DNA from 4 places in the Clostridium kluyveri DSM 555 genome. Region 2 is predicted to be linked to each of the others. Evidence: riboswitches for the same ligand, from Rfam matches in the RefSeq annotation. Region 2 holds a riboswitch; each other region holds the start of a gene.
The links. Region 2 has a riboswitch for cyclic di-GMP ahead of CKL_RS11385 (beta-ketoacyl-[acyl-carrier-protein] synthase family protein). Riboswitches for the same ligand answer to the same signal wherever they lie in the genome.
Positions count from the first base shown of each region.

Region 1 (6,094 bases), 1.2 Mb from region 2:
CCACAACTATAAGGATGATATGCGGGGTTTTAAAACCTACTTCAGGGGAAGGTTCAGTTTTAGGATATGATCTTATTAAAGATTCTGAAAAGATAAAACAAAATATAGGATATATGTCTCAAAAGTTCAGCCTTTATGAAGATCTTACTGTAGAGGAAAACTTAGATTTTTATGGGAATATATATATGATCCCCAGAGAAAAACTCGATATAAGAAAAAAAGAACTTATCCACATGGCAAATCTCACAGGAAAAGAAAAAAATCTGGCAAAAACACTCTCCGGGGGATGGAAACAGAGACTGGCACTTGGATGCTCTTTAATACATAATCCAAGCCTCCTGATTTTAGATGAACCTACTGCAGGAGTGGACCCGGTTTCAAGAAGAGAATTCTGGTATACAATAAGTAATCTGGTATCAGATGGAATCACCGTACTAGTAACTACCCATTACATGGATGAAGCCTCTATTTGCGATATAATAGGTTTTATATTTAACAGCAGACTTATAACCATAGATACCCCTGAAAATTTATACAAAAAAAATAATATAGAAAACTTAGAGGATATATTTATTAAATACGTTAAAGAACTTTCAAATAGAGAAATAGTGTCCTCCTTTACCCAATTGAAACAAATAAAAAATGAAAAAGGAGGGCATAAAAATTGAAACTCAAAAGACTAATCACAGTTACAAAAAAGGAATTTATCCATATAAAAAGAGATAAGCCAAGCCTTATTATAGCTCTTATAATGCCAATAATGATGCTGCTTTTATTTGGATTTGCAGCAAATACAGATGTAAATAATGTAAATCTCATAATATATGACGGCAGCAAAACTTTAGAAAGCAGGCAACTTGTAAATGCATTTATAAATTCATACTATTTCAAGCTCTATGGTTCCGCAGATTCATACAATGAGGTGGAAAAATATATTGACATGGGAAAAGTAAAAGTAGGAATTGTAATACCCCCTGACTATTCCAAGAAATTAAATAGAAATGAAACAGCCAGTGTTCAAGTGTTGGTAGATGGCTCTGACCCCACTATAGCAAGAACTGCCATGTCATATTCCATACTTATAGGAAATAACTATTCCACTAAAATGAAGAAAGTAGAGTTTAAAAAATCTGCAAGTAATATACCAACAAGCGCAGGAATAAATATAAGACCTCTACTACTTTATAACCCTACCCTGGAAAGCAGTAAATTCAATGTACCTGGTGTTATGGGACTAATTCTTCAAAACATTACTGTTATATTAACTTCCTTTGCAATGGTACGTGAACGGGAAAAAGGTACTATTGAACAGCTTATTATGACACCTATTACTCCCTTTGAACTCATAATGGGGAAATTGGTGCCATACACAATAATTGGCTTTTTAAATATGGTGACTGTATTGATTTTAGGTAATTTACTGTTTGGCATAGTCATAAAAGGAAGTGTGACACTATTTATGATACTTGGAACCTTATTTTTAATATGTTCTCTAGCCATAGGTATGTTTATTTCCACTGTTGCCAAAACTCAACTACAGGCAATGCAGGCTTCTTTGGCACTTTTACTTCCCAGCGTACTGCTGTCAGGGTTTATGTTTCCAAGAGAAGCTATGCCCAAGATAATCTATCTCATAAGCTGTGTTCTGCCACTAACTTATTTTCTTCAAATTTTAAGGGCTATAATAGTAAAAGGAGTAAATTTGTCATATATTATAGGTCCCATATTATCTTTAAGTCTGTTAATCATTATCATTATAGGTTTAACAGTGATTAAATTCAATAAGACATTGGAATAATATTACATCATTTTTATATTCTTCAAAGTTATGATACTCATATTGCTGCATTCCTTTAAAATTGTTCTAAGATTCAGATAAAAACCATTCTCTATAGCAAACTTACCTGAATCCTAGAAGAATTTAATAAATTTATATATTTTTAATATTTGTAAAGCATAACTATACTTTGAGAACCGCTGCCAATAGTCCAGAACACTACATAATCTCCTCTTTTAACCTTTCCTTGTTCTATAGCTTCATATAATGCTATAAAGGGACTGCTTGTACTAGTATATCCATATCTGTCCCCTACATAGACACTCTTGTCTTCATCTATATTCATAAGCTCTCTTATATGTTCTATATTTGAAAATGCAAACTGTGAAAAACAAAACATACTGATATCTTCTTGAGTTAATCCTTTTTTCTTTAACATTCTAGTCATAATTTCAGCTGCAGGGTAAACGCAAGCTCCTCCATCAAAGGGAAGCCATTTGAAAGAAAACTCATCTACATTTTTTGATTTAAAAAAACTGGAAAATCCATTCCGTGGACACATAATATTTTCACTTTCTTCTGTATTTATATAATACTCCTCATCAAGTATTCCACAATTCTCATTTACTTTTTCTAGAACTATCGCACAAGCAGCATGTCCATAATTGCCATAACAAAGTTCATTATTAGGATCAATCAAGGAATGCATATCATCACAACCCACAATCAAGGCCTTTTTTGCTCTATTTGAGGATATTAAATAATTTGATGCAAGCTCTAGGGCAACCGTCATACCAGCACAATTGGCATTCATATCAAAACACATTACATTTCTTCCTGCATTTAACTCTTTATGTAATAAAATTGACATTGAAGGTGCAATATATTCCGATAATATAGAAGAACATATTATCATATCTATGTCATTACCGGTCAAGTCCGCCTTCACTAGTACAGATTTGGATACTTTTAAAGCTGAAGATAAGGTTGTTTCATCATCATCAAACATAAATCTTTTATCTCTACCCATTATATCCTCTAACAAATGATTTACATGCTTACCTTGCTTCTCAAAGTGCTTTAAATAAAAGTCATTTGAAACAACTTTAGAACCATGACAGATATCAATACAACTCAATTTTACACCCATATTAGCCCTCCTTAAATAACAAAAATATATAAGTTTATAAAATTCACCCTGTATTTTCTCTACACATTATTACATTATTTTTGCATCAAGTCCTGCATTTCTAGCTATTCTTGTGAACTGCATCTTTAGAGTTGCATTATTGCCCGCATTTATAATAACTTTGTTGAAATTTAAATCCTTATACATTTTAAAGCAGCCTTCCAGCATTGGCACCATATCTCGGGTAGAAACCTTTAATTCTTTGCAATCAAAAGATAATGTATACTCCGAAGGTTGTATAGCAGATGCTGTTTTTTGGAATTCCTCTATGAAGCTTTTAGCATCTTTCTCTTCATACATACCCCATACTTTTACACCCAATTCTTTTTTTCCCTTGTCCAAATTAATTTCATGTTTTTTCATAATTTAATACACCTGTCCTTTCATTTATTTAAATCTATTATTATAATATATTAATAATAATTATCATCCTGAACAAAAATTAAAAGGTGCCTATATATCATAGGCACCAAAAAAAGTATAAATACACATATTAAAGTCTTATAATTATAATTTTGGCAACCTGGCAATCATAGAAAAATAACTTTTCTTTAGACCCATAGCTTTGCGACCTTATTTTTCAATAAGTGTGCTATTATCAATATATATTCATAATTTTACATGTAATTTTTAGAATTTTCAAGAATAATATCTAAACTTTACCTTAATTTTTTATTTTTTAAAAGATTATTCATTATTTAATTAAACTTTTCTTCAATCTACCATATCTCCTTGATTTAAAATGCCATTTGGATCAAATACTTTCTTAATTCCTTCCATAATTTCAATTTCCCTTTTACTGAATTGAAGAGGCATATGTTTTTTTCTCAGTTTTCCAGTTCCATGTTCTGCAGTTATCGTTCCTCCATATTTTATAGCAGTTTTATATATGGCTTCTTTAAGCTCTTCATAATTAGCAGGTAGTTTCCCATTATCACCCATAATAAAATTGTGAATATTTCCATCTCCTATATGTCCGAGAGAAACAATTTTATTGTCATATTCTTTAGTCAACCTCTTTACATCATCAAAAAAATCAGGTACAGAGGAAGGTGGTACAGCTACATCCATAATATCCGCTATATTATTTTTGTAAGGACCATATGCATTACTTCTTATCTCCAAGAGATGCCTTTGTTCTTTTTCAGTTTCTGCTATAATGCTGTCTACAGAATTGTGTCTCTCACATATTTCTACTAATTTTTCACTATTTGAATATAGATCCTCTTCGCTGGCATAGTCAAGTATAAACATCAAGTCCACGGATCCTTTAACTGCAGGCCACTTAGTTCCAAGCTGCTTGGCTGATTCTTCACATATAACCCTATCCATATACTCAATGGCAAGAGGTGTAATTCCCTCCTGTAGTATTTCAGGTACTGCATCACAAGCTTCTCTCTGGCTATTGAATGAAACCAGTAATGTTCCATTATATTTACTTGCAGCATATAATCTCAATGTAACTTTTGTAATAACTCCAAGGGTTCCTTCTCCGCCTATCATAAGTTGAAGCAGATCATAACCCATATTATTCTTTAATAACTTTCCACCCAGTGTAACGATTTCTCCTGTAGCAAGAACCACTTCCAATGCCTTAACATGATTTCTCATAATTCCATGTTTTACTGCCCTGGTACCTCCAGCATTTGCTGCCACCATCCCTCCAACTTGTGCTCCTTCATCTCCCGGATGAACTGGAAAAAACAGCTTACCATTTTTGCTTAATACTTCTAATAATTGTGCTAGTGTTGCTCCAGCTTCCATGGTAATCATAATATTCTTTTCATCAAATTCCACAACTTTGTTTAATCTTTCTATGGATAAAATAATACTTGGCTGTGTGGGTATGGCTCCTGCAACTACTCCTGTTCCACCCCCTCTAACTACTACAGGCAACAATTCCTTGTTTGCATATTTTAATATTTTTGATATTTCCTCTGGGGACGCCGGTTTTACCACCACACAATCTTTACATGCTTCAGGACGAAGTAAAGATTCAGTTTCATCATAAAGATACCTCTGCATCTTAGATAAATCACTTGTAACCCAATCTTCTCCTACAATTGCTTTTAAATTTTCAACTACCTTCTCGGGTGAATTTTTAATTAAATCTGTATTCATTTTTATCCCTTCTTCTTTATTATTTAACAATTTATAGTTTCTAAACTGCTTTCTTTTATCTTAGTTATCAAATCAGGTATTACCTTATACATATCATCAACTATTCCGTAGTCTGCTATATTAAATATAGGAGCTGAAGGATCTGTATTGATTGCAACAATAAACCCCGATTCTTTCATTCCTGCAAGGTGCTGCGGTGCTCCTGAAATTCCACAAGCTATATATAATTTAGGTTTTACCCTGTTGCCGCTGTATCCTACTTGAAAGTCCTTGGATATAAACCCTTCTTCAACTATTTCCCTGCTGGCTCCAACTACACCTCCCAGCAAATCCGCTAACTCCTTTAACATAGCCATATCTTCTGCCTTTTTCAATCCTTTACCCGCTGCCACTACTACATTTGCATCAGATATATTAATTTCCTGGGATCTAAGTTGTGTTATCACTTTTACCAGTTCATTTTCGAGTCTTAAAGCCTCTACCTTTAAAATATCTCCCTGCCTTTTAGCATCTCTTGTGCCCTCGTCAAATTCTTTATATCTCACTGTAGCCATCTGGGGATATGTGTATGTTTTTATATGAGCCAGTATATTTTCGCTAAAAGCCGGTCTTATCTGAACCAATTTTCTATCTTCATCGATTTCAAGACCTGTACAATCTGCTGTAAGTCCCGTATTTAAGGACGCTGCCAGCCTAGGTGCCAATGATCTTCCCAGGGTAGTGGCACCAATCAAAAAAATTTCAGGTTTGATATCTTTAATTAAATTCTTCAGGTTAATTGTATAGGTTACTTCTTCTGGTAGATTAAACATATCATCCTGTATATAAAATACCTTATCTGCTCCCCTATATATAAGTTCTTCGGCCTCTATACCATCTGCTCCTAACACAACACTGTACACCGGAGCATTTAATTTATCAGAAAGCTGCCTTGCTTTTCCCAGAAGTTCATAACTGACTTTATGAATTTGTCCATTTTTTTGTTCTGCAAATACCAATATACCACT
Region 1 is NC_009706.1:3,558,829-3,564,922, forward strand. It holds gene CKL_RS17090 (ABC transporter ATP-binding protein) at 1-668, shown strand, start outside; gene CKL_RS17095 (ABC transporter permease) at 665-1,798, shown strand; gene CKL_RS17100 (ketoacyl-ACP synthase III) at 1,941-2,927, opposite strand; gene CKL_RS17105 (hypothetical protein) at 2,997-3,329, opposite strand; cyclic di-GMP riboswitch class I at 3,481-3,570, opposite strand; gene CKL_RS17110 (FAD-binding oxidoreductase) at 3,681-5,087, opposite strand; gene CKL_RS17115 (electron transfer flavoprotein subunit alpha/FixB family protein) at 5,111-6,094, opposite strand, start outside.
Region 1: linked by a shared signal. The riboswitch ahead of CKL_RS17105 (hypothetical protein) and the one ahead of CKL_RS11385 (beta-ketoacyl-[acyl-carrier-protein] synthase family protein) in region 2 are both predicted to bind cyclic di-GMP.

Region 2 (6,094 bases):
AACAACTTTACCTTTATTTAAAAAAACAAAACGTGTGGCAATTGATTGAAGCTGTGATAAAATATGACTTGAAATCAAAATTGTAATTTGATGTTCTTGATTTAATTTAAGAAACAGTTGACGCATTTCAACCATTCCTTCAGCATCCAAACCATTGGTTGGCTCATCTAAAAGCAAAAAGTCCGGTGAAGACAATAAAGCCAATGCCAATGATAACCGCTGTTTCATTCCTAATGAATATTGGGAAAATTTCTTCCGATTATGTTCTGCAAGTCCTACCCTATTTAATACCTTCCCAATTACTGCCTTTTCAGGAATTCCACGCAGCAAACGGTAATACTCTAAATTTTGGTGGGCATTAAAGTTATCAAAAAATACATCAGTTTCAATCATGACACCCATTCTCCTGCGGGAATTATGCTTTCCATAGGGTTCGCCAAACAAAGTAATCTCACCTTTTGTAGGAAATATTTCCTCAGCAATCATCTTGAATAAAGTTGATTTACCAGCACCATTTTTTCCGATAATAGCACATATTTCCCCTTTATATAGTTCAAAGTTAGTACTTTCCAAGGCAACCTGATCTTTATACCTTTTCTCTAAATTAGTTGTTTTTAAAATTGGTGTTTTCATCTTCAATCCTCCTTTACACTTCTTAGTTTACAAACTGTTTTTTAAGAAGCCTTAAGCAAATTATAAAGAAATCATAAAGATGGTACCTAAACTAGTGAAAAACCAATTCCCCAAATAGTTTTGATATATTCTTCACTGGTAATAGCAGAAATTTTTTTACGAATATTGGATACATGGACACTGATACTATTGTCATTTCCCTGATAAATATCGTTCCACAACAGTTCATACAGCTTAGCTTTGGAAAATACTTGTTTGGGATGTCTTAACATAATTTTTAAAATATCGAACTCAACATTGGTAAGATTTAATTCCGATTTTTTGACCATTACCCTATGCTGGCTTTCATCCAAAGTAAGTTCTTTCCAGCTTAGACAGTCTCCTGTTTGTTGTAAATAATTTTTACGTAGTTGAACTTCAATTCGTGCAGCAACTTCTTCACGGGCAAAAGGTTTAACCATATAATCATCTGCACCTAATTTTAGCAAGTTCACCTTATCTTCAATAATACTTTTCGCAGAAATAATAATAACCGGAATAGATGATTGCTTTCTAATTTCCCTCAGCAATTCTTCTCCAGTTAGTCCTGGCAGCATGATATCCAACAAAATTAGATTAAAGGATTGTTGTTGAAGCCTTAATTGAGCCTCTGTACCAGAAAAACAGCACGTTGCTTTGTATCCTTGTTCTTTCACAATTAATTCCAATATTTTATTAATATCATTATCATCCTCCACAATCAATATTTCTATTTGTTTCAAATACTTCACCTCATTGTACTACTATTTCTCTAATCCATAATTTTTATTATAAACACCTTCAAGAACCTTTTTCAAAAAGGATACCTTCATTCTCCATCATATCTACTCTTTTAGTATTAATCTAATACTAAAATTATGCAAAAATCATACTTGTTATTTTAAATATAAGAGTTAAAATGATTATATCATACAAATTGAAAGGAGTAATTAAAATGAATGAAGTTTATAACTATCTAAAAGATATCGGTACCTATTACCTAGCAACATCCGAAGGCGATCAGCCAAGAGTTCGACCTTTTGGTACAATAGCTATCTTTGAAGGAAATCTTTACATTCAGACTGGAAACGTCAAAAAGGTATTTGCACAAATGAAAAAGAATCCTAAGGTTGAGATCTGTGCTATGGGAAAAGACCAAACTTGGATACGTATTACAGCCACTGCTGTCCGGGATGACAGAGTTCAGGCTAGACAACATATGCTTGATGAATATCCAAATCTTAAAAATATGTATGCTGCTGACGATGGAAATTGTGAAGTACTTTATCTTAAAGATGCAACTGCCACCATATATTCCTTTACAGAAAAACCTAAAATCATTAACTTTTAAACTTACATTTAATAAAATTATATTTTATTATAAATGACATATTTATACTAATTACGTCATACAAAGTACAAAAACAAAATATTTATATTGAATTTTGTAAAATTTGTGTGTAATATAGTTTATATAAATATTGATAATAGCACACTTATCGAAAGGTAGGGTCGCAAAGCTATGGGTCTTAAGAAAATTATTTTTCTATGATTGCCAGGTTGCCAAAGTTTATCTAACTATAAAAAATCATGTATATTTTGGTGCCTATTATTAATAGTAAATAATGGGCACTTTTAATTTTATAAAAATAAAATTTATAAAGTGCCATTTTAGGGAGGACATAAATTGGGAGTAAAATTAAGTTATATTGATGTATACCATGGATCAAAAGTTGTTTCAAATGATTTTTATCTTGAATACTTTAGAAAACAAGACAAGGATATTAAGCACCTACTTACAGATGTAATGGGAAGAGATAAAAGATATATGCTAGATGATGGTGAGTCGGCCTTTCAACTAACTATAGAGGCAGGAAAATCCGTGTTAAAAAAAGCCAATCTTGAAGGAAAAGATATTGATGCAATTATATATTCCTCCATATTGCCAGAATATATATCACCTGCAACGTCAATTTTAATACATAAGGAATTGAATATGAGTGCTAATGTAATGTGCCTTGATGTCAATGCAAATTGTGCAGGTATGACTGTTGCTCTTGAAAACATGTCAAATTATCTTATGTCATCAAAACGTGCAAAAAGAGTTCTTATCATTGGATGTGATGATGATAATGCTATTATAAATCATGACAATGAACTGTGCTATGGTAATTACGGTTATGCAGCATGTGCAATAATTTTAGAAAAAGTTGATGAGGACTATAGTTCTAATAATTTACATGGTATGTTGCATTATGTCTTTTATATGTTTTTCTGTTATGAAATTGATTGGTATAAACAACGAAATAACTTCAAATACCTTGATTGTACTTGGAATACTTGTTGCTATTTATGGAGCAGTATTTTATAAGTGCTATAAATGGGTAGTTGCTTGTGACAGTATTAATCCAAAAGCTTTAAATGTAACTAAAATCTTAGTCTTAACAATAACGTATTTTCAATATTTATATCTTAATTTTACTATGCATTTGAATTCTGTGTGGTTAATAGCTATCTTTTTTGTTATCCTCGGAGCTCTGTTTTTTGATCTTAAAATGATAATAGCTTCAGTAGTATTAAGTGCTTTATGTATTGTAATAGTATTTATTCATAATCCATCTATTCTTAAGTATGAAAAATTGGCAAGTGCAGAAATATATATGACTATGGTTACTGTGGTTATTACTTTTGTACTTCTTTTTATAATGGTTTATATGGCATCAAAGCTCTTGAAATCAATTAGTGAAAAAGAAGCTGAAATTAGAGAAGAAAATGAAAAATTGCTTAAGTTATTTAAAAGAATATCTGAGATTTCAAATACTGTCTTATCATCTAGTGAAAATTTAGGTGCTGCTATTACAGAACAGACAAGTTCTCTTGTTGAAGTTTCAGATGTAACAAGCCTCGTATCTCAGAATTCAGATGAAATGCTTGACAAATCAAATAACAATGAAGATATACTCCATACTTTGTTAAATACAAATGAAGGTGTTGTTCATAAGATTGAAGACAGCAAAAGTAAAATAAATAATCTTATAGGAATTACAGAAGAAAATCAAAAGTCCTTAAATGCTACTCTTTCAATTATTTCAAATATAAAAGATGAAATAGCAAATACATTTGAGTCAACTAAAGACCTTGAAGAGAAATCTGCTAAAGTTGATGAAATATTGAATCTTATCGGAAATATATCTGAGCAGACCAATCTTCTTGCTTTAAATGCTTCAATCGAAGCAGCAAGAGCAGGTGAATACGGCAAAGGTTTTGCAGTAGTAGCAGACGAAATCAGGAAACTTTCTGAAGACACAAAACAATCCTTAGATCAGGCAAGTACAATAGTAAGTGAATTAAAGGACAAAATTAACATAGTACAGGATCAAATGAAGGGAAATAACAAAAAATCTCAGGAAGGAAACAGCATTATAAATGAAACCGTAAATAGAATAAATGATATGAATGATCATTTAAAATCATTTAGCAGTAATATCATTGATATAAATGAAGCCTCCAATACTTTATTCTTACAAACTAAAAATGCTGTAAAATTCAATAAAGAAATATCAAATATAACTAAAAACACAATATCACAATATAACACTGTAGCTGAAACAATTTCTCAAAATGCTTCTACATGTGAAGAAATTGAAGCAAATATAAATGAGCTCAAAAATATAGCTGAAGATATGAATAAACTTGTAAAATAAAAAATAATAAAAACAGTATATGGAATAGTCATAGATTTTGTGAGAACATACACAGATCTATGACTATTCACTAACCATAAAACGAGTGTGCGGTAGTAATCAATCCTGGTGCTAAATATTTTCACACGTCGATCCTCTTATAATATCCTCAACCTTAACATTTGGATTGTGATATCTTGTACGTCCGATTGTGCTTTTGCCATACTCTATCGCCTCATATGGACACCACTGAATACAGGCAAGACACCGCTCACAATGATGCTGCCAAATCGGATTTCGTTCTTCCATTTTTATATTGTTTACAGGGCACACTCTAGCGCACAGACCGCAGCCGCTGCATTTTTCGCTCACCTTAAATTTTTCGTCCCATTCGGAGATGCCTTTGTATAGATAATTGCGATTTACCATCTTACTAAAAAGCCTGGCCTTTCTTTTAACCGGATGAAGCTTGCCATCAGCAACTGCCCCGGCAGCTTCATCCGCCTTTTCCATTGCTTTTTTTATCAGCTTTTGTACAACGTCGTGAGCAAAGGCCTGATACTTCACAATATAATTCCCCGGCATCTTTACTCCAGTTGCGTAGGACAGATAAACACCCTTTTCTTTCAAGATATCGTCCAGCATTCCCAAAGTGTCTGCCCCGTTTCCGCCGAAATTTATAAATGCAAAGCAGTAAGTTCCTTTAATGATATTGACCTTTTGTACAAAGCGTTTTACAAGTCTCGGTAACCCGATATAAAAAACGGGAAAAACGAAACCAATGGGATTATCAGGGCCACCAGCAGGCTCATCCGTCGCCCCTACAGCCATAGACTTAATTGTGCAGTTTCCAAGTCCCTTTGCGATTTGTCTAGCTATTGTCAGCGAATTGCCCGTAGCGGAAAAATAATAAATTGTCGGATTCATTACATACTCCTCCTTCATAGATCATCTGTAAAAGTAAATATTTTTTAATTTTATTATCTAGCTTATTAAATAACAGTAATTGTAAAATCAAATAAGTCATCACTTTATGATATAACATTTTCGCTGAAAAACAGAAAACTATCAGTAAAGGATGACTTCAGTTATGATTATAACATTAAATATTGACAGCGAAAACATCTATTATAAAATTTATAAAGCAGTTGAAATTGCAGTTACTTTTTGAAGGAGGATTATTCCTCACTTCTCTTTTAACATTTATAGTATTACTTATTAAAGAAATAAAAAAATAGTAGCCCCGTCTTCAAATGGAGACTACTATTTTTTGTTTCAAAAATTTAGTAATACCAGTTGCCTGAGCAACCAGATTGTACACTACAGGATGTTAACAGCATCCTGTTTTTATTTTACTACTATTCTTTATTTATATTATAACACATTTTACAATTTAAAATCATATACTTATAAAATTTTTATCAATATTAACTTCAAGTCAATCTCTCAATGCCGCTTATATCAACCCATTACGCAAAAAAGCTACTTTATTTGTGGTAAGGTTCTCCCTTCATTATCCTAAACCCCCTATAAATCTGTTCAAGGAGCATTATTCTAAAAAGTTGGTGTGGAAAAGTCATTTTTGAAAAACACAGTTTATAATCAGCCCTTTTCAAAATTTCACTGGAAATGCCAAGGGAACCTCCAATTATAAAGGCAATATTGCTTTTTCCTGAAAGTCCTAGATTTCCTACAAACTTTGAAAACTCTTCAGAACCCATCATACTTCCCTTTAAATCAAGAGCCACCACATACATATT
Region 2 is NC_009706.1:2,375,575-2,381,668, forward strand. It holds gene CKL_RS11370 (ATP-binding cassette domain-containing protein) at 1-633, opposite strand, end outside; gene CKL_RS11375 (response regulator transcription factor) at 720-1,403, opposite strand; gene CKL_RS11380 (pyridoxamine 5'-phosphate oxidase family protein) at 1,607-2,002, shown strand; cyclic di-GMP riboswitch class I at 2,131-2,219, shown strand; gene CKL_RS11385 (beta-ketoacyl-[acyl-carrier-protein] synthase family protein) at 2,339-3,022, shown strand; gene CKL_RS11390 (methyl-accepting chemotaxis protein) at 2,931-4,355, shown strand; gene CKL_RS11395 (EFR1 family ferrodoxin) at 4,467-5,261, opposite strand; gene rlmH (23S rRNA (pseudouridine(1915)-N(3))-methyltransferase RlmH) at 5,822-6,094, opposite strand, start outside.

Region 3 (6,094 bases), 1.2 Mb from region 2:
TCCACTGACTTCTCCTGTCATAACCATATCAATCAACAATTTGGGGAATTTTTCACAGGCTCTCATAGATTCAGCTAAATTTTTTCCTTTTTTTATACCTTCAATTATCCTCAAGATTACTTTTTTCATATTTTGATTCTTAGTCTGCTGCTGTATTATTTCAAGTCCTGATAAAAGATTTACTCCTGAATTTAAAATCATGGCTGTCTGACCGCAAAAATTAGCCAGCACTTCCTCACTAAATTTTCTATTTAAAAATCCAAACCGGGATAAAGTAAACTTTTCTTTTACATATATTATTCTCAATCCTCTGGCTTTTAGAATATCAATTACTGCACTGGCACTTTCTTCTTCCATTTCTTCTTTTATTATTTCAAATTCATCATTCCAAAATTTACATATAAATTTTTTCATAATTTATTTTCCCCTAAAACTATTTCCACAATGTATTTTAGACTTAAATACTTCTTAAATTCAGAGAAGTTGACTTTGACAAATGCTTTTTTATACCTAGCCCTTTAAGCCTTTGAAAATTAAACAAGTTCTCCATAAGTAGCCTTTAGCATTTCATCAATGGTGGTTGTTCCGTTTAAAACCTTATTTATACAGGATTCTCTCAGTGTATTCATACCTTTTTTAAAAGCTGTCTTTCTAATTTCACTTTCAGTAGAATTTATGTCTATGAGATTTTTAATATCTTTATCCAATTCAAGTATTTCAAAGATACCTATTCTTCCCTTATATCCCGTATCATTACATAAACTGCATCCCATGCCCTTTTTAAGCTTCACAGCATTCTTTACCCCCAAAAGTCTCATTTCCCTTTCATCACTTGTGTACTCTTCTCCACAATTTGGACATATCTTTCTAACCAGCCTCTGGGCTATTACTCCTGCCAGAGTGGAAGATATTAAAAAAGGCTTTATATCCATATCCAAAAGTCTTCCTATAGTGCCCACTGCATTATTGGTATGAATAGTTGACAACACCATATGGCCTGTCAGTGCTGCCCTTATTGATATTTCCGCCGTTTCATTGTCCCTTATTTCCCCTACAAGAATTATATCCGGGTCCTGTCTTAGTATACTTCTTAGCCCATTTGCAAAATCAAAACCTATTTTAGTATTTACCTGCATCTGGTTAATACCTTTTAAGTTGTACTCTATAGGATCTTCTATGGTTATTATGTTTTTAGACACATCATTTAATGTATTCAGCATAGAATACAGAGTTGTGGTTTTGCCACTTCCGGTAGGTCCCGATACCAGTATTATACCATAAGGATTAGAAATCATCCTCATTATTTTTGTCAGTTCATTCTGTTCCACCCCAATTTTTTCAAGTCCTATAGAAAAATTACTTTTATCCAATAATCTCATTACAATTTTTTCCCCTAAAACTGTTGGAACTGTGGAAATTCTAATGGCTATATCCCTTTCCTTAACTTTAAAATTAATTTTACCATCCTGGGGTATTCTATTCTCCGCTATATTAAGACCTGCCATTATCTTTATTCTGCTTGTCACAGGGGAAATCATATCTATATCCGTCCTCATAATTTCCCTTAGAATGCCATCTACCCTGAATCTAACTCTCATTTCCTCTCCCTCAGGCTCTATGTGGATATCTGAAGCATTGTATAAAACCGCATTTTCAATTATGGTATTTAAAAATTTTATAATTGGCGCGGAGGCTTCATCTACTATTTCTTCTTCTCTAATTCTTCTACTGGCAAAGTTTTTTTTGTAATTTTGTGCCGCTTCCTGGGCCTTGCTTTTTCCATAATACTTTTCAATATTATCTAATATACTGTCCTTCAACGCTATGGCAGTTTTAACATTATAGCCTGTGGCTATTTTTATATCTTCAATGGCAAAATAATTCAAAGGATCACTCATGGCTACAAATAAAAAACCATTCATAATATCCACAGGAATAACTTCATATTTTTTGGCAATAGCCACAGGTATAATATCTATAATATCCTGTCTTACATTGATGTTATTTAAATTTACTACAGGTATTCCAAGCTGTTCCTTTATGGCATTCACTATCTGCTGATTAGTAATAAAACCCTTTCCTACAAGTATTTCACCAAGCTTTTCGCCTGTGTCCTTCTGTAAAATAAGGGCTTTTTGTAACATTTTTTCTGTTATAACTCCTGCATCTATAAGTATTTCTCCCAGCCGTTTTTTTATTTTTGACATGAATCTGCTCCTTTCTTAAATTTAATAATCTTAATTATACAAGAAAGAACACGTAAAGACATGTTCTCTCTTAAAATAATATTATTGAACTATAAAAGCTTGAGTAGCACTTCCGCCACCATCAATACCAAATATTCCATATCCATTTTTATATACAACTATCATAACTTCTCCTTTTTTATTAGTGTTAGGAAAAGTAATCCCTGTATCATTTTTTACACTTCCTTCACTACTTGGAACATCTTTAGCACTTGCACCTGCTGAAGCACTTTTATCAATAACCTCATATGCTTTAGTTTGTCCTTCACCTTTATTATTAGTAAAAGGATTAAATAACTGACTTGCTGTATTACCTGTACTAAAAGCACCATTAAGCTGATTTAATAAGTCCCATCTATTTAAATAGGTAGCTACTCCTCCATTATTAGTTACTTTAGTTTCCAAATAAGCCCTTACAGTATTTACATTAGTAGTTACCCCTGCACTCTTAGAATTGTTTTTAAATATCTGAGATTTAGGCACTAAAACCACAGCCAATATAGCTACAATAGCGAGAACTATCATAAGTTCAATCAGGGTAAAACCCTTTTTCTTTTTTACCATTTCCATAATATTTTTCTCCCCCTTAATTAAAAATTTAGAGATTAATCAATTGATTTTTTACACATTTCACCAATAAAAGTTATTAACTCATTCTTACATTCTATTATTTCTCTCCTTCTCCCCCCTAACCAGTCAATTTTAGATATTTAAAACAAGTACCAGTTTAAAATACTTTGTCCTAAAAATACTGTAATAAAAGAAGCTATAACAATAAATGGCCCAAAGGGAATATAATCCTTTCTGGATTTTTTCCCAAGTAAAATAAGTACAAGCCCTATAACAGCTCCTATAATAAAGGCTAGAAATAACATTAACATCGTATACTTAAACCCTAAAAATAGTCCGCATATAAGTGCAATCTCCACATCTCCCCAGCCCATGCCTCCTTTTGTTATAAGGATAATTAAAGCTATAAATACCCCTGCTGATACCCCTCCATAAACATAGGTTTTTATAGGAAGTCCTATATAAAAATATATGACTAAAAATATTATGCCAGCAATGATGCCTGTACCTGTAGTTTTAAGGTAAACATCCGTGGTATGGAAATCTATCATTCCTATTACAATCATAATACTAATGAATACCATATATTTTATAAGCTCTATACCCACTCCAAAGTTAATGTAAATAAGCACATATAATAAACCCGTTATAAATTCTAAGACAGGATACCTTAAATGTATCTTTTTGCCGCAATATCTGCATCTTCCTCTCAAAATGATATAACTTATTACAGGAATCATATCATAGGCCTTGATTTTTTTATTACAATTCATACAATGAGAAGGTGGATGTAAAATAGACTCACCTTTAGGTATTCTATATATACAAACATTTAAAAAGCTTCCTATGATAGTTCCAAAAATAAAAGCCAAAATACCATAATAAATATCCATAGTTATTCTCCATTTTTAAAAAGCAAAACCCTGTATCCATAAAATATTTATGAATACAGGGTCGGTTGCATCACTAACTCCAATACACACAAGGATGCCCAAATTAAAGTGTGTACCTCATCGTTCCCCTCAATTTGTTTAATTTTAGCATAAAAACACTCCAGTTTCAATAAACTTTGGAAAATAATTTAACTGCCAAATATTAAAACTTTCACTCAAATCACTCTAATAACCGTAAAAATTATACTTGCATAATATGACATTTTATTATACAGTATATTCAAATTTTATTATTTATACTATAATTAATCTACATATAAATATCAATTTAAAAATGAATATACTAGCCTTTAAATATCCTTATAAAATAGGAGGTTAATATGGAAATTTATAATGGAAGCAATGAACAAATATACAAAAGAGCCTTAACTGGAGCCAATATTTCACTTTGGGAATGGGATTTGGAAAAATGTTGTATATTTTTTTCAGATAACTTTAAAAATATCCTAGGATATAACACTGAAAATTTTAAGAATCTATTTGATTTTATTGAAGAAATTGTTATCCCCCCGGATAAACTAAGTGCCAAAAACGATTTAACTTTTTTTATAAAAGGCAATACGGAAACTTACAGAAGTGAATTCAAAATATCAACCAAGGAAAAGCATATTAGATCATTACTTGTTAAAGGTGCCGCCACCAGAAATTCAGCAGGTGAAATAATTTTACTTTCCGGTTCAATAAATGATGTAACACAAAAAAAGAGATTAGAAGAATATATTAATTACTCTGCTTACTACGATTCTCTCACAGGATTGCCAAACAGAATCTTATTTAGAAACGACTTAAAAACAATCTTAGACAACTATAAAAACGGTGCCCTGATATTTATAGACATTGATGACTTTAAATCAGTTAACGATACCTTCGGCCATGATTATGGAGATCTACTTCTTGTAATTTTCTCCCAGCTGATAGCCATGTGTATAGAACCTTATGGAACTTTATATCGACTTGGAGGAGATGAATTTATGCTCCTTATTGACAAACTTAATTCCTATAATGAATTAAAAAAACTCTGTATGGAAATATCCCATTATCTAAAAAATCCTTTTGAGGTTAAAGAAAAACAAATATATATAACCATAAGTATAGGTATTGCTCTATTTCCGGAAGATAGCAGCGATGTAGCAGAACTGTAAAAATATGCGGATTTAGCAGTATTTGAATCAAAACAAAAGGGCAAAAACACTACTACTTTTTTTAAAAAAGAATTATTTTATTTTTATCGAAGAAAACTTATTATTGAGCAGGAACTCAAAACAGCAATTGAAAATAATGAACTTTATATACTATATCAACCTCAAATAGATGCTGTAGAAAATAAAGTAATAGGCTTTGAATCTCTACTAAGATGGAAAAATAGAAAACTTGGCTTTATTTCACCACAAGAATTCATACCAATATGTGAAAGCACAGGAATTATTATAGACATAGGTGAATGGGTTCTAAATTCCGTATGTAAAATGATCTATGAATTACAACTAAAGGGTTTTAAGATAGAAACCATATCAGTAAATGTTTCTCCTATTCAATTGAGAAATAGTGATTTTATTACCAGGCTTATTAATATATGTGAAAAAAATCAAATTTCCCCTTCTCTACTGGAAATTGAAATAACAGAGGGTACATTGATAGATTTATACGCATGCAAAATAAAAACCTTAGATGAACTGCTAAAAAAAGGGGTCAGAGTTGCAATAGATGATTTTGGTACAGGATATTCATCTTTAAACTATTTAACCATATTGCCAGTAAATACATTAAAAATTGACAAATCTTTTATTGATAATATCGAAAGTAAAAAGAATAAAGCTGTAATAAAATCTATAATTAATCTATGTAAATCGTTAAATTATAACATTATTGCAGAAGGTGTCGAAACTAAAAGACAGCTAGACTGCCTTCTCCATATTGGTTGCAACATAATTCAGGGATATTATTTTAGTAAACCTCTGCCTGTAAATAAAATTGAAAATATCTTAAAAGAAAAAAATAAATTTGGAGGATTTCAATTTGAATAATTTAAACAAAAAAATATCAAAAGACTCTAAATATATTACATTAATATTAGATATGCAGTGGAAAATAATATGTGGCAATAAAAAGGCTTTATCAGTTTTAAAGTATACAAAGGAAGAACTCCTGTCAATGACTGTATTTAATCTAATCTCATCAGATGAAAAAAGAGCTGTAATCAACCAGTTAAAAAATTTTAACAGTGAGGAGTTTCATTTTAATACCTTCTATTGCACAAAAGATAGTTTAAAATTTCCTGTAGAGGTATCTTTTATTCCCATGGAATTAAATTCAAATAAAATAATT
Region 3 is NC_009706.1:1,157,952-1,164,045, reverse strand. It holds gene CKL_RS05480 (type II secretion system F family protein) at 1-414, opposite strand, end outside; gene CKL_RS05475 (GspE/PulE family protein) at 534-2,207, opposite strand; gene CKL_RS05470 (type II secretion system protein) at 2,289-2,816, opposite strand; gene CKL_RS05465 (prepilin peptidase) at 2,957-3,709, opposite strand; cyclic di-GMP riboswitch class II at 3,760-3,846, opposite strand; gene CKL_RS21210 (sensor domain-containing diguanylate cyclase) at 4,090-4,911, shown strand; gene CKL_RS21205 (putative bifunctional diguanylate cyclase/phosphodiesterase) at 5,011-5,793, shown strand; gene CKL_RS05455 (PAS domain S-box protein) at 5,786-6,094, shown strand, end outside.
Region 3: linked by a shared signal. The riboswitch ahead of CKL_RS05465 (prepilin peptidase) and the one ahead of CKL_RS11385 (beta-ketoacyl-[acyl-carrier-protein] synthase family protein) in region 2 are both predicted to bind cyclic di-GMP.

Region 4 (6,094 bases), 1.5 Mb from region 2:
CGCCCAAAGTGAACCAAACCGATATACAGCGTTTATCGTTGGCTTCTCAGTAAAAAATTGAGTGAATCCCTGTCTGTGGGCAGGGATTTTTTTTCTGCCAAAATTGCAAGGTTAATGCAAGGTTAATGCAAGGTTAATGCAAGCTTGGCGTGTTACACTGGTTTCAGTAAGAAAAGGAGGTTCTGAGATTGAGTGATATAATCATTGAAACAAAAAATCTTACCAAACAATATGGCGCGCAGAATGGCGCGCAGAAAAGCGTTGCCAACCTGAGTATTCATGTAAAAAAGGGTCGTATTTATGGGTTGCTCGGACGAAACGGTGCCGGAAAAACCACGACGATGAAAATGCTGCTAGGCCTGACGCAGCCGACCTCGGGAGAGGTGAAAATTTTCGGTAAAAGCATTCGTGGAAATGAGAAAAAAATCCTGCCACGTGTCGGCAACCTCATTGAGTCGCCGGGCTTTTACCCAAATCTGACCGGCACGGAAAACCTGAATATCTTTGCCCGACTCCGGGGTGTTTCCAAGCGCAACGCTGTTTCCAGCGCATTGGAAGTTGTCGGGCTGCCGTACGGCGATAAAAAACTGTTTTCACAATACTCACTCGGTATGAAGCAGCGTCTGGCCATCGCGCTTGCCATCATGCACGACCCGGAACTGCTGATTCTGGACGAGCCGATCAACGGGCTTGACCCCATCGGCATTGCGGAAGTCCGTTCGTTCATCCGGGAGCTGTGCGACGCGAGAGGAAAAACCATTTTGATTTCCAGCCACATTCTTTCGGAAATATCCCTGCTGGCGGACGATATCGGCATCATCGACCATGGGGCTCTGCTGGAGGAAGAAAGTCTTTCTGAATTAGAAGAAAAAAACAGTAAGTATGTTCATTTCATCGTCTCCGACACGGCACAGGCGTCCAGAATCATGGAGCGAAGCTTTGGGACGAATAACTTTACGGTGGAAAATGACCGCAGTCTGCGCCTGTACGATACGAATTTGCCGGTGACGGCGCTCACCCGCGCTTTTATTGAGAGTGGATTGGAGGTCGCGGAAGCCCATACTTGCGAGGATACGCTGGAGGACTACTTCAAGCGCGTGACCGGGGGTGAGGGCATTGCATAACCTGATCCTCTGTGAATTTCAAAAGTTCAAACGGCGTCCCATGTTTCTGCTGGCGACACTGGCGGCATTCATTTTTCCGATTGTGATGACAGCGCTGTACTGGAACACCCCAACGCAGCCGGATTTTGACAATCTATTTTCGGGAATTGTTGACTACGGAGATTTCCTTCTGCTGCTTCCCATTTTGGTGGTAATCTCTACTTCGCTGTTTTTTACGGAGCAGGACAGCGACACGTTAAAAAACCTTGCGACGATCCCGGTCTCAAGAGAAAGGCTTGTGCTGGCGAAAATCAGCGTCATGGCGATTGTCGCCGTGGCCTATTCCCTCGGCGGATTTCTAGCCAGTGCAGTGTGCGCAAAGCTGCTGGGCATGGCTCTTATCAATATGGGGCAGAAATTTTTTCTCAGCATTTTGCTTGGGATTATGCTCCTGACAGCAGCTCTCCCATGCGTGGTGTTAGTGGTGTGGTTCAATAAGAACAACCTGATTTCCATTGTCATCACCCTGTTTTATACGATTGTCAACTACGTCGTCCACTTTACGGACGCAGGCATGCTGACACCTGTCGGCGTGAATATCGGGACTGTGCTGCCCATCCCGCTGATCAACCGCTGGATCTATCAGTTTTACGATCCGGGGAAAGGTTCAGCATCGGAATTTTATGAAACCATGCGGCCCTACTTCGTTTCCACCCCCGTCTGCCTTATAATCCTTGTGGTGATGGCGGTTGTGTTTACCGCGCTGATGATACGAATTTACAACCAGCGCGAACTATAGAAAGGAGGCGTGACGATGAATTTGATTCGCACAGAATTTCAAAAACTGAAACGGTACAGCATCATCCTCGTCGGCATCATCGGTGTAACCTGTTCTCCTATCATTTCAATTGCGATGCAGAACATGATGTCGGACGACGCCAAGACCGTTTTGAACTATACATTTCCTGATTTACTTAACAGCACCATCTGGAACAACATGACAATCTTTTTCCCTATGATTCTCGCCCTGATCGGCGGCTATATGATCAACCGGGAATACACGGATGACACCCTCAAGAATCTGCTGACCGTTCCCGTCAGCTTCCCGCGCCTTATGGCTGGCAAGCTGACCGCCCTCGGTGTGGTTGCGTTGCTGCTCGGCCTTTATAATGCATTCATTACAAGTATCGTCGGACTGATCTGCTGCCCGGAAAACATGTCGCTCTCCGTCATTGTATCGGGAAGCATCCAGATTATCGGTATGGCCCTCTTTACCTGTATTGGAGAATTCCCTCTGATCGCCCTTTGTGGGCGCAGACAGGACGCTTTCCGGGGCGGAGCCGTGGTTGCGTTCCTTCTCGGATACATTACGATTTACTTTAAGAATCCCGTGATCCGCAACCTGTGGCCGTTGTCAGCCGGGCTCAGTATCGTGGGGTTTGGCGGCGAAGGTTTTGTGTCCGATACCGCAGGCAGCTATGCTTCCACGCAGAACACTTTTATTGGCATCTGCGTAATCTTAGCAATGATAATACTGACAGGAATCATCATCCATATTCCGAGCAAAGATGCAGCTGCAGCCGCTTCCTTAAAGAAAGGCGGTCACGGCAGGCAAAACCGACAGGAGGCTTATAAGTGAAAAAATACATTCTCTTCTTAATGATCGCGTGCTGCTTCGTTTTCGTACTGACAGGCTGCACAAAAGATGAAATTGTCAATCATTATAACGAGGCTTTGCAGGAGGCCGGGGACGATAACCTGACGAAAGACAGCAAATTGCAGGGAAAGCGCAGCTTCGGCTCCGACAGCTATGTCGGAAACTATTCCGCTGATTATGACAGCTTCACGGGAACGGAAACCCTCTTTGGCGGAACGGCGCTGGAACGAAACGACGGAAATGAAATCAAAGTCACCTGCACACTCAACATCACGGATGGGACTGCAAAGGTTGTTTTTAAGTCAGGGACGGATGACCCTCAGGTGCTGATCGAAAGCAGCGGCGATTATTCTGAAACAATTGAGCTGCCATCTGCCAGCAACTATATTGCCGTTGAGGGCGATGGCTTCACCGGCTCTGTAGAACTGGAAATCAAATAAAAGGAGTTAAAAAACCATGAAAAATAAAATTCTAAGTATCATTGCCTTTATAACGATCTTTGTCCCCATTACGATCCTCTTTGTGTGGAAGCCGTCCGACCCGAACGCGACAGGTATCGTGATCGGTTACTTCATCTTCATCGCGCTCAGCTTTATTTATTCACTGTTTCTGTTTGCCAAAAAGCATTTGAGAGATATTTATACCAAAATTGCTCTTGGCCTGAACGCGGTGTACCTTGTGGGTATTCTGGCTTTTGTCGTGATTCCGCGTCTTATCTAAGATTGTCAGAAAAAATAACACGGGATTATCTATGAAACTGAGCGTGTATATTTGCAGTCAGCAAATCATTGCTGTATACAGTAGTCCTTGGGCATATTAATTTTTCAGGAAAGGAGCATGAACATTGTAATATGAACCGTGATGTACTGCACTGTACCGGTCTCACGAAAATAGAGGCCGGGGAAACAATCTTTCATGATATCAGCTTTAATCTGCACTACGGGAAAATCATAGCCTGTACAGGAGCCGGAACCCACGCGCTAATACGGATTTTGATCGGCAAAGATGCCAATTACATAGGGAAGTTTCAAATCGACGGGTCTATGGGATATGTGCTGCTGTCGGACACAGTCCCACTGGAGCAGACCCCCTTACAGGTCTTACAGAAAGCAAATGCAAAGCACGAAACTGACAATATGCTAACCGGTATGCTGTTGATTGCCGGGCTGGATGGTAAGGAGAACATGCTATGCAGCGAACTGACATCAGGCGAGATCCGCAGACTGCTGGTGATACGAGAAATCCTGAAAGCTCCTGATTTATTGGTTCTGGAGGATATGTTTACAGATGCTTCAGCGTATGATCAAAAAATCATAAAGAGAATGCTCATTGAGGTTAACGCATACATAGCCGTGCTTCTAACCGCGTCCTCCGCAGAGCGTATGCGCGGACTTACTGATCAGGTTATAAATCTGGATACCGGTCAAATGAAGCTGGAAGAGGATGGGCAGCATAATGAATTTCGACAGTAAAATTCCCATCTATCTTCAATTACATAATCACTTTCAAAAATTGATTTTATCCGGTGAATTGGCACCGGGTATGCCAATTCCTTCGTTTAGAAAAATAGCGTCCGAAGCACAGGTCAACACAAATACCGTACAGCGCGCCATGATTTCTTTGGTTCATGAAGGTTTGGTGGGGAAGGAAACAGGAAAAGGTTACTCGGTGATTAAGGATCAGGAAAAAATCATGTACCGGCGTCAGGAACTGGTTCAGTATACAACCAAGCAGTTCCTGCATGCAATGAAAGCACTTGGATATGACAGGCAGCAGATCATTGAAGTGGTATTTCAATATTCCAATGACAACTCTGATTATGGTTTTGAAAATAGAATTCCGACAAAGGGCAAACTTGCCGAAAGGTAAGGACGCAAAGCCGAGGGTCTAAAGTGCGAGAGCATTATGACAGTCTGGCTGCCGTAAAGGATTGCGTATGAAACCTGCCCTTTTGCGGCAGGTTTTTTTCATAATAAATGAAAGGCGCTACCCGCCAACAAAAAAAACGTGAGTTTGGCGGGTCTATCTTAATGCCTGAATAAGCATATCGTAACCCTCCAAGCTCACCAGTTTGGAGGGTTTTCAATGTGTATTCAATATGCCTTGAACTTAAGGCGACCACTGCTCAGCAGCGGTCGGGCGTGATGAAGCGGACATCTATCTCCTACATACAGCTATAATCGGTAACTTGTCAAAAAAAGGCTATGCTGCGCATGGGCGCAGAGCGGTCACAAACACGAACTAACAGAACGTGTTAAATACGAACATATCTACAAGAGTGTATCAACGGACGACTATGTCCGCTGGTGCGCTCTTTTTGCGTTTTTAGGAGATATTCCTCGTTGTAGATCACCGCCTTCTTGTCCTTCGTTTTCAACAAAATTTTGAAAATCAGGAGGACAAACATATGTCAGAGAATAAAAAATATACCATTATTGTAAAAAGGCAGCGTGTGGAGGTCAGCGAAGCCGTCTACCGTGCCTATCATAAAGAGCGTGAAGCGGAGCGCTATCAGAACAAGCTGATTCGCCAGAATGAGCTGTCGCTGGAGCGGTTCCATGAGGATGGTGTTAACATTGATTACCTCATAGTCCGTGTTCAGCCGGACATAGTGGACAAGCTCATACATCAGGAGCAGCTGGAGTCACTGTGGGCTGCTCTTGACATCTTGCCGGAGGATGAACGCTCTCTCATTGACGAAATATTCTTCAATGAGAGAAGTGAGTCACAAGTTGCCAAAAGCATTGGTATTAACCAATCTACGGTCAATCGCAGGCTCTCAAAGGTTTTATCCAAGCTAAAAAATTTGATGGAAATTTAGTCTTTTGGCGCATCGCCCCCCTCACTTTTTCCTTTATAGAAGTGAGGGGGATTTTTATCTCTCTCGTGTTCCTTGAAAAACACCGAGCCATTCGGTCATATCCAGCAGCTTAAATACGTTAGCTGTTCAGCTCCGATGAGGGGAAAGCGGCTTTGGAGGACACGCCAAGACCACCTGCGGATAGGCCAGAGCTATCCGTCAAACCGATAGCATCAAAGGTGCCAAGCGAGAAATGTCCGTCCGAGAAGCAATCCGTGGTGGATTGCCCCGCCATGACCCGAACAGCCTACAATGATACTTCTGCATAGCCACAGACATCGCAATGGGTGCAGCCGCCGGAGAACCCGGCGGGGGTGAGAGTCCCATGACAGCCATATGCCACGCTTGCGTGACGTTAACCACTGGCTGGTTTAAGCTGGCTGCCCAAAGGACGGAATCGTCCTTAACCGCAGGCATTCTGCCTGTGGTGTTCTGCTTCGGGAAGTAGTGTCGAATAGAAGCAGCAGAAAACGA
Region 4 is NC_009706.1:3,895,676-3,901,769, reverse strand. It holds gene CKL_RS18765 (sensor histidine kinase) at 1-61, shown strand, start outside; gene CKL_RS18760 (ABC transporter ATP-binding protein) at 189-1,124, shown strand; gene CKL_RS18755 (ABC transporter permease) at 1,108-1,902, shown strand; gene CKL_RS18750 (ABC transporter permease) at 1,918-2,742, shown strand; gene CKL_RS18745 (hypothetical protein) at 2,739-3,200, shown strand; gene CKL_RS18740 (hypothetical protein) at 3,217-3,480, shown strand; gene CKL_RS18735 (P-loop NTPase family protein) at 3,612-4,232, shown strand; gene CKL_RS20510 (GntR family transcriptional regulator) at 4,216-4,629, shown strand; cyclic di-GMP riboswitch class I at 4,599-4,685, shown strand; gene CKL_RS18725 (sigma-70 family RNA polymerase sigma factor) at 5,168-5,581, shown strand.
Region 4: linked by a shared signal. The riboswitch ahead of CKL_RS18725 (sigma-70 family RNA polymerase sigma factor) and the one ahead of CKL_RS11385 (beta-ketoacyl-[acyl-carrier-protein] synthase family protein) in region 2 are both predicted to bind cyclic di-GMP.